DNA from 4 places in the Streptomyces sp. NPDC017056 genome. Region 2 is predicted to be linked to each of the others. Evidence: riboswitches for the same ligand, from Rfam matches in the RefSeq annotation. Region 2 holds a riboswitch; each other region holds the start of a gene.
What was found. A riboswitch is a leader RNA that binds a small molecule or an ion and turns the genes downstream of it on or off. The one in region 2 is predicted to bind cobalamin.
Positions count from the first base shown of each region.

Region 1: linked by a shared signal. The riboswitch ahead of ACH4OW_RS22165 (ribonucleoside-diphosphate reductase subunit alpha) and the one ahead of metE (5-methyltetrahydropteroyltriglutamate--homocysteine S-methyltransferase) in region 2 are both predicted to bind cobalamin.
Region 3: linked by a shared signal. The riboswitch ahead of ACH4OW_RS14385 (FecCD family ABC transporter permease) and the one ahead of metE (5-methyltetrahydropteroyltriglutamate--homocysteine S-methyltransferase) in region 2 are both predicted to bind cobalamin.
Region 4: linked by a shared signal. The riboswitch ahead of ACH4OW_RS33500 (CoA-acylating methylmalonate-semialdehyde dehydrogenase) and the one ahead of metE (5-methyltetrahydropteroyltriglutamate--homocysteine S-methyltransferase) in region 2 are both predicted to bind cobalamin.

Region 1 is NZ_JBIRPD010000011.1:274,524-276,716, forward strand. Features, by position in the region: gene ACH4OW_RS22165 (ribonucleoside-diphosphate reductase subunit alpha) at 1-1,339, opposite strand, end outside; cobalamin riboswitch at 1,499-1,640, opposite strand; gene ACH4OW_RS22170 (TolB family protein) at 1,940-2,193, shown strand, end outside.
Region 2 is NZ_JBIRPD010000031.1:51,870-54,062, reverse strand. Features, by position in the region: gene metE (5-methyltetrahydropteroyltriglutamate--homocysteine S-methyltransferase) at 1-974, opposite strand, end outside; cobalamin riboswitch at 1,139-1,368, opposite strand; gene ACH4OW_RS36910 (cytochrome P450) at 1,444-2,193, opposite strand, start outside.
Region 3 is NZ_JBIRPD010000007.1:22,535-24,727, forward strand. Features, by position in the region: gene ACH4OW_RS14385 (FecCD family ABC transporter permease) at 1-1,096, opposite strand, end outside; cobalamin riboswitch at 1,196-1,336, opposite strand; gene ACH4OW_RS14390 (FABP family protein) at 1,332-1,895, opposite strand; gene ACH4OW_RS14395 (DsrE family protein) at 2,193-2,193, shown strand, end outside.
Region 4 is NZ_JBIRPD010000024.1:146,979-149,171, forward strand. Features, by position in the region: gene ACH4OW_RS33500 (CoA-acylating methylmalonate-semialdehyde dehydrogenase) at 1-1,317, opposite strand, end outside; cobalamin riboswitch at 1,522-1,703, opposite strand; gene ACH4OW_RS33505 (RNA polymerase sigma factor) at 1,752-2,193, opposite strand, start outside.

The DNA of each region.
Region 1 (2,193 bases), on a different contig from region 2:
CCTTGCCGGGCTCGGCGGTCTGGTTGGCGGTGCGGTTGGCGGCGTCCTTGAAGGTCATCCAGCCGTTGCCGGTCTGCGCGAGGGTGCGCATCATCCGCGAGTACAGGACCCGGGCCGGGACCTGCTTGACGGCGCGGCCCTCGGCCTCCGCCTTGCGGTACGCGGCGTCGAACTCGTCGCCGTACAGGTCCACCAGCTCGGGCGCGTCGCTGGGGGAGAACAGCGACCAGTCGGCGTCGGCCTCGACGCGGCGCATGAACTCGTCGGGGATCCAGTGCGCGATGTTGAGGTTGTGGGTGCGCCGGGCCTCCTCGCCCGTGTTGTCGCGCAGCTCCAGGAACTCCTCCAGGTCCGCGTGCCAGGTCTCCAGGTAGACGCAGGCGGCGCCCTTGCGCCGGCCGCCCTGGTTCACGGCCGCGACCGAGGCGTCCAGAGTGCGCAGGAACGGCACGATGCCGTTGGAGTGGCCGTTGGTGCCGCGGATCAGCGAGCCGCGGGCGCGGACCCGGGAGTACGACAGGCCGATGCCGCCGGCGTGCTTCGACAGGCGCGCCACCTGGTGGTAGCGGTCGTAGATCGAGTCCAGCTCGTCCAGGGGGGAGTCCAGCAGGTAGCAGGAGGACATCTGCGGGTGCCGGGTGCCGGAGTTGAACAGCGTGGGCGAGGAGGGCAGGTACGACAGGGTGCTGGTCAGGCGGTACAGCTCGGCGACGTCGGCGAGCGCCCGCTCGCTGTGGTCCTCGGCCAGGCCGCAGGCCACCCGCAGCAGGAAGTGCTGCGGGGTCTCGATCACCTGGCGGGAGATCGGGTGGCGCAGCAGGTAGCGGGAGTGCAGGGTGCGCAGGCCGAAGTAGCCGAACCGGTCGTCGGCGCCGTCCGCCAGGGCGCGGTCGACCAGTGCGTCCAGGCGGTCGGCGTGGGTGCGCACGAACTCGGCCGTGGAGTCGGCGATCAGGCCCTCGCGGTGGCCTGTGGCGACGGAGGCGGAGAAGGCGACCGCCCCCTCCGCGGCCGCCTCCTCCGCGATGGCGCGGGTCAGCAGGCGCGCGGCGAGCTTGGAGTACTGCGGCTCGTCGCCGATCAGGCCCGCCGCGGCCTCCATGGCCAGGGAGCGCAGTTCGGCCTCGTCCGAGCCGGGGTGGCGGCCGCGCAGCGCGGCGGCGGCGATCTTGCCCGGGTCGGTGGCGGCCAGGTCGGCGGTGAGGTCGGTCAGCGTGCGCAGCAGGGCGGCGCCGGGGCCGTCCTCGGCCCGGCCGTCGGCACCCTGCCGGGGCTGCGTGTCCTTCGCGGGCTGCACGACCTGCTCGGCTGCTGCGGGCTCCGTTGGCGCGATGGTCACGTGCTGCTCTCCCTCACTCGGCGGGGGCCTGGGGAGGAGCGCGACGGCCGCGTGCGGGCGTGCGGCACCCCCGGCACGGCAAGGGGCGCGCGGGCACACCGCGCAGCGTCCACCGGTCCAACCCGCGAGACCCGGACGTATCGACGACCGCGCCGGTCCTGGCGCGGGCGTGCTGTGGGCAGGTCTTCGGACTCACGGGTGCGGATTTACGCACTTCGTACACCGTTGCGGGACAGTTCCGGATTCGCACCGGATTCCCCTGCGACGACAGCGAGCACGAGCATACATCTTGTGCCGCCTCGTGCACCCACCCCCATATCTTGTGTCGCGTTGCGACGGGGTTGTCCGAAGCCGTGGTATTCGGGGGCCGTCCCGAGGCCATTCTCCGGGCCCAGCAAGGCGCCCCGCGGTCCGCTCCGGGGCCGCTTCCGGCCTGCCGTGGGGCGGTTCGCGGGCCGCCTGGACGGGGGCTGATGCAGGGGGCGTATTGGTGGCGCGGAACATCCCTGATGCGTTGACCGGGACCCCTGAAGCGTATTGGCTCCTTGTCTGCTCTGTCGCCCGATGGGGCGGGTGGGGGACAAGTGTGAGGGGGGAGACATGCGAAGAACCGGTGCGGCGCGTGGCGCGGTCCGGGTTGCGGGTCTGATGGCGGGGGTCTGCGTCGTGGCGGGCGCGCTGCCTGCCACGGCCGTCGCGGAGACGGCGGCGGCCCCGGCCACCGAGCGGGTCAGCGTCGCCGCGGACGGAACGCAGGGAAACGGTTTTTCGGGCGATCCGAGGCTCAGCGCGAACGGGCGGTTCGTGGCATTCTCCTCGGACGCCACCAATCTGGGACCCATCGACGCCAACGG
Region 2 (2,193 bases):
AGGCCCAGCAGGGTCCCGAGCGTGGCCAGCGACTTCTCGTAGTCGTTGATCCAGACGTTGCGGCCGTTGACGACACCGGCGACCAGGCGCTTGCCGGGCAGGCCGCCGACGGCCGCGAGCGCGTCCAGGTTTCCGGCGGCCGCCTCGGTGAAGTCCAGCGCCAGACCGTCGACGGGGGCCTTGGCGAGGACGGGCAGCGCCTCACCGAGCTGGTCGAAGTACGAGGCGACCAGCAGCTTCGGGCGGTCGGCGAGGGCGCCCAGCACGCGATAGGCGCGCTCGGCGGCGTTGAGTTCGGCGGGGGTGCGGTCCTGTACGAGGGCGGGCTCGTCCAGCTGCACCCACTCGGCCCCGGCCGCGCGCAGATCGCCCAGGACCTCGGCGTACACCGGCAGCAGCCGGTCGAGCAGGGTCAGCGGTTCGAAGTCGGCGGCGACCCCGGGGGCGGGCTTGGCCAGGAGGAGGTAGGTGACCGGGCCGACGAGCACCGGGCGTGGCGTGTGCCCGAGGGCGAGTGCCTCCGCCAGTTCTCCCACCTGCTTGCCGGAGTCCGCGGCGAAAACCGTGTCGGGCCCCAACTCGGGCACCAGGTAGTGGTAGTTGGTGTCGAACCACTTCGTCATCTCCAGCGGCGCCACGTCCTGAGTGCCGCGCGCCATCGCGAAGTAGCCGTCCAGTGCGCCGGCCGCGACGGCGGCGCGGTGCCGGTCCGGGACGGCTCCGACCATGACGCTGGTGTCCAGGACGTGGTCGTAGTACGAGAAGTCGCCGGTCGGTACCTCGTGGATGCCGGCGTCGGCCAGCTGCCGCCAGTTCGAACGGCGCAGGTCCTTCGCGGTCTCCAGCAGGGCGTCCGCGGTGACGCGGCCCTTCCAGTACCCCTCGACGGCCTTCTTCAGTTCCCGGTGCTGTCCCTGGCGGGGGTAGCCGTACACGGTGGCCCGTGCTGCCGCGGCTGCGGGCTTCGCTGTCACGGAACTCTCCTTCGCGAGCGTGATCTTCTCCGAACCCCGGCGACGGGACGAGAACGCGAAGGAATGACGGACCGGACGGACCATGGGGCGTCCGATGACGCCCGTGCCCGCCAGCTGTGGTCGCCGACCCTCCCTCGGGGTCACCGGGATGTCCGCGCACGCATGGACGCGCGCGGGCAACGGGCAGGTCTTCGGACTCGCGGGCACGCCTGCCGGATCGTCGTCCGGCGGACACCTACTGGCCGTCGCTTCCCGGATCCGCGGCCCGGATCCAGTGCGTATGACGGCGGTCGTTCCCGCTCACCGCTGCGGGGCAGTCCCGGATTCCCACCGGGTTCCCTCTTACGACGCGCCTGCCTGGCGGGCAGGGCGAACCAGCTGCACGGACACAGTAGATCGAGCGCGGCTCGCACGGACACCCCTGTTCACATGGCGGTACGTGAGATGGGACACGAGGGCCGCGACCGGCCTACGCGGACGGCCGCGGGCTCACGTTCATGCGGATGTCGTCGGCCGCCCACAGCACGAACCGTTCGACCGGCGTCACCTCGTGCCCCGGCGCGGGCCGGAACCGGAACCGCTTGAGCAGTACGGCCAGGACCAGTTGGGCCTCGACCGTCGCGAGAGCGGCGCCCTCGCAGCTTCGCGGCCCGATGCCGAACGGGACGTAGGCCAGCCTCGGCCGCCCGGCCACCTCCCGCGCGAGGAAACGCTCGGGCACGAACCTCTCGGGTTCGGGCCAGTAGCGGGGGTTCATGTGGACGGCCCAGAACGGGTAGAAGACCGTCGTCCCGGCCGGAATCTCGTAATCGCCCAGGGCGAGGTCCTCGGTCGTCTCCCGCGCACCGTAAGGACCGGGCGGGAACAGCCGCATCGACTCCTTGAGGACCATGTCCAGATACGTGAGCCGCCGCAGGTCGGCGTACCCGGGCACCGCGCGGTCACCGAGCACCCGGTCCAGCTCCTCGGCGACCCGTTCGCCCACCTCGGGGTGGCGCCCCAGCAGATGCAGGGTCCACGAGACCGCCACTCCGGTGGTGTGATGGGCGGCCAGCAGCGTCACCATGACGGTGTCGCGGATCCGCGCGGGCCGCTCACCGGCCGCGACGAGCGCACCGACCAGATCGCTCCGGTCGGCGGGGCCGCCGGAGCGGTGCGCCGCGACCACCCGGTCGACCGTCGCGCGGAGGTAGGCGAGGGCCCGCTCCGTCCGCCGCTC
Region 3 (2,193 bases), on a different contig from region 2:
ACGCACCGCCTCCGAAGGAGTAGCCGCGGCGCCGCATCAGCAGGACGAAGCAGGGCACGCCGATGACGGCGGTGAGCACCCCGACGGGCAGTTCCACGGGCGCCAGCAGCACCCGGCTCAGGATGTCCACCCACACCAGCAGCACCGCGCCCAGCAGCGGCGCCACGGCCAGCACCCGCCGGTGCCCGGCGCCCACCAGCATCCGCGTCACGTGCGGCACCATCAGCCCGACGAACCCGATCGCCCCGCTGACCGCGACCACCGCGCCGGTGACACCCGCCGTCACCACGAACAGTTCCCGGCGCAGCCGCCCCGGGTCCACGCCGAGCGCGGCGGCCGACTCGTCGCCCATGGCCAGCGCGTTCAGGCGGCCCGCCGAGGCCATCAGGTACACCAGCGCGGCGGCCACCGCGGCCGCGGCGATCGGCACCGAGCCCCAGCCCGCTCCGCTGAGGCTGCCGAGCAGCCACATCATCGCGGACCGCGCGGCCTCGCCGCGGTCGGCGGCGAACACCATCAGGGTGGCGAGGGCGGAGAAGCCGTAGTACATCGCGGAGCCGGTCAGGACCAGCCGCAGCGGCGTCAGCCCGTGCGCGCTGCGGGCCGCCAGGTACACCAGCGCCATCGCCAGCAGCGCCGAGCCGAAGGCGGCGGTGGACAGCGCCCAGACGCCGAGCGCGGCCAGTGAACCGAAGAGCAGGACGGCGTTGGCGCCGACCGCGGCGCCGGAGGAGACGCCGAGCACGAAGGGGTCGGCGAGCGCGTTGCGGACCAGCGCCTGGACGGCGACGCCGATCGCGGAGAGCCCGGCGCCCACGACGGCGGCCAGCACGGCGCGGGGGAAGCGCAGCTCCCAGACGATGGTGTAGGCGGAGACCTCGCCGGCGGAGATGGTGCCGCCGCTCAGGCCGGCGCCGAGGTAGCGCAGCACGTCGCCCCAGCCGACGCCGGAGGCGCCGAGGCCGACGCCGCACAGCAGCGAGCCGAGCAGGGCGGCGGTGAGCCCGGCGACCAGCGGGCCGGTACGCAGCGGCGCTGCGCGGCGCGGCGCCGTCGCGGGGGCCGGGGGTGCGGCGGTACGGGCGGGGGCGGCCAAGGGACCAGCGCCTTCGGCTCGGGCCGTGTCCGTACGGGAAGGGGCCGTGGTCCGAGGCGCGAGGCCGGCGGCGGCGTCCCCTCGCAGTCCACGGCGAGTTGTCGGAACGGGCGCCCCCGCGGGCGATCGGGCTGGCGGAAACAGGGTTCCGCTCACCGTTGCGGGTCAGCGCCGGACTCTCACCGGACTTTCCCCGCGGGGCGCTCTGCGTCTGTCGTTATGGAGAAGACGGCTGTTACTTGAAGAAGGCGATGCCGTCGTCCGGCAGGTCCTTGAGGTCCTTGGCCCACTCACTGGGGTCGACGACCTTCTTGAGGTGCGCGGACATGTACGGGCGCAGCGGCACCTCGGGGGTGGTCTTCTCGCCGACCCACATCAGGTCGCTGTTCACGTACCCGTACAGGCGCTTGCCGCCGCTGTACGGGCCCGAGGCGGCGGTGCGCGCGACGGCGTCGGTGGCCAGGTCGATCTGCGGCTTCTGGTCGGCCAGCTCGCCGTACCAGACCTCCGCGACGCCACCGTCGCGGATCATCACGACCTCGACCTTGCGGTCCTTGTCGATGCGCCAGTAGCCGGCCTCGGTCTCCAGCGGCGCGACCTTCTTGCCCTCGCCGTCCAGCACCCAGCTGTGCGAGGTGTATTCGAGGAAGTCGCGGCCGTCGTGCGTGAAGGTGACCTCCTGGCCGAAGTTGCACTTCTCGGTACCGGGGAAGTCCGCGACGCCCGCGCCCTCCCAGTTGCCGAGCAGGAAGGCGAGGGGCACGAGGGCCGGGTTCAGGTCGGACGGGATCTCGATCATGAGCTCAGGCGATCTGTATTAGGGGGAAAAGGCAGGGGCGCGCGAAGCGCTCGTATGAAGGGCGGTGGTGGTGACGGGCGGGCGGGTCTCTAGCGCTGGCCCTGGTACAGCTTCTTCCAGGTCAGCCCGGCGAAAGCGACGACGCCGACGGCTACCAGGACGAGCAGGGTGGTGAAGACTGCCTCAAGCACGAGCGCGCTCCTCGGACGGAGTGAGGTATTACGGACCGGGAGCGAGTCTAGTCGGCGTGGCCGAGGGCAGCGCTGTGAGGTCCGCCGCGCGCCCTAGAGTGGCCGTA
Region 4 (2,193 bases), on a different contig from region 2:
GTTCACGCCGACCATGCCGGTGTTCACCCGGCGGCCGAAGTCCCGCGCGGTGTCCCCGTCCCGGGTGAAGATGGCCACGCCGTTGCCGTACGGGTGCTCCGTGGGCAGCCGCAGCGCCTCCTCGTAGTCGGCCGCCCTGACCACCGACAGCACGGGCCCGAAGATCTCCTCCTGGTAGATCCGCATGTCCGTGGTGACCCGGTCGAAGAGCGAGGCGCCCGCGAAGAAGCCGTCCTCGTGTCCCGGCAGGGTGAAGTCCCGTCCGTCCACGACCAGTTCGGCGCCCTCGGCGACGCCGAGGTCCACGTAGGCGCGGACCCGGTCCAGCGCGTCCCGGCCCACCAGCGGCCCGAAGTCGGCGTGCGGGTCGTCGGAGCGGCCGATGCGCAGCGTGCCGATCCGCTCCTTGAGCCGTGCCACCAGCGCGTCGGCGGTCTCCTCGCCGACCGGTACGGCGACCGAGATCGCCATGCACCGCTCGCCGGCCGACCCGTACCCGGCGCCCACCAGGGCGTCCACCACCTGGTCGAGGTCGGCGTCCGGCATCACGACCAGGTGGTTCTTGGCGCCGCCGAAGCACTGGGCGCGCTTGCCGTGCGCGGCGGCGGTCGCGTAGATGTGCGCGGCGACCGGTGTCGAGCCGACGAAGCCGAGCGCTTCGACGCGCGGGTCCTCCAGCAGCGTGTCCACCGACTCCTTGCCGCCGTTGACGACATTGAGGATGCCCGGCGGCAGCCCCGCCTCCGAGAACAGCTCGGCCAGCCGCAGGGGTACCGACGGCGCCCGCTCGGACGGCTTGAGCACGAACGCGTTGCCGCAGGCGATGGCCGGTGCGGCCTTCCACAGCGGGATCATCGCGGGGAAGTTGAACGGGGTGATCCCGGCCACCACGCCGAGCGGGCGGCGCAGCGAGTGCACGTCGATGCCGGTCCCGGCGTTGTCGGAGAACTCGCCCTTGAGCAGGTGCGGAATGCCGGCCGCGAACTCCACCACCTCCAGGCCGCGCTGGAGGTCGCCGTGCGCGTCCGCGACCGTCTTGCCGTGCTCGCTCGACAGCAGCCGGGCCAGCGCGTCCCGCTCGCCCTCGACCAGGCGCAGGAAGTTCAGCAGCACACGGGCGCGCCGCTGGGGGTTCCACTCGCCCCATTCGGGCTGCGCGGACGCCGCGTCGGCGACGGCCGCGGCCGTCTCGGACCGGTCGGCGAGCGGCACCCTGGCCTGCACGGTGCCGGTGTTGGGGTCGAACACGTCGCCGTAAGCACCGGAGGTACCGGGGGTGTGCTTGCCGCCGACGAAATGGGTGAGTTCGCGGACCATGGGAGCCTGCTCTCGTCAGGTGGGATCCGGGGATGGCACGGCCGGGCACCCGGGCGGCGCGGAGGGCGCGCGGACCGTGGCGGGGCCGTGGGACGCGAAAGGCGTGGAACCGTCAGCGCGCGGGCGGTGCCGCGGGCCGGGCCGGATCACCTGGGCTGTGGGTACGCACCGGTGCCATGCGTGTCTGCTCCATCCTCGTGGACAACACGGAACAACACCCGCGGCCGGTATCCTGGCTTCCGGATCACCGCGCGCCGCCCGCCTTCCCGACCTCGGTCTCGTCAGTGGCGTGTTGCTCGGCGTCGCACTCCCCGGTCACAGTGGCGGGACCACGCCGGATTCGCACCGGCTTCCCTGCACCGCGGGCCTTGGTCACGACGATATAGTTGGACGTCCTAGTAAGTCCAGGGGGTCCCGCCGCGCGGCCCGGCCCGTCACCGCGCCCGGCGGGCGTCGAGCCCGGCGTCGAGCCCGGCGTTGAGCCGGGCGGACTGGCGCGTCAGGTGGTCGCGTTCGGCCAGGTTGGACGCCTTACGGGCGGCTTCGGCGTACAGCCGTGCCGCCGTCGGCAGGTCGCCGTCGCGTTCGTGGAGATACGCCGCCACCGCGGTGTGGCGGGGCAGGGAGGCGTCCAGCGCCGCCAGCGCGACCAGGCCGGCGCGCGGGCCGTCGGCCTCGCCCACGGCCACCGCGCGGTTGAGCCGGACGACCGGACTGCCGGTCAGGCGTACGAGTTCGTCGTACCACTCGACGATCTGCACCCAGTCGGTCTCCTGGGCGGTGGGCGCGTCCGCGTGGAGCGCCGCGATGGCGGCCTGGGCCTGGAACTCGCCCAGCCGGTCGCGGGCCAGGGCCGCCTGCAAAAGCCCGATGCCC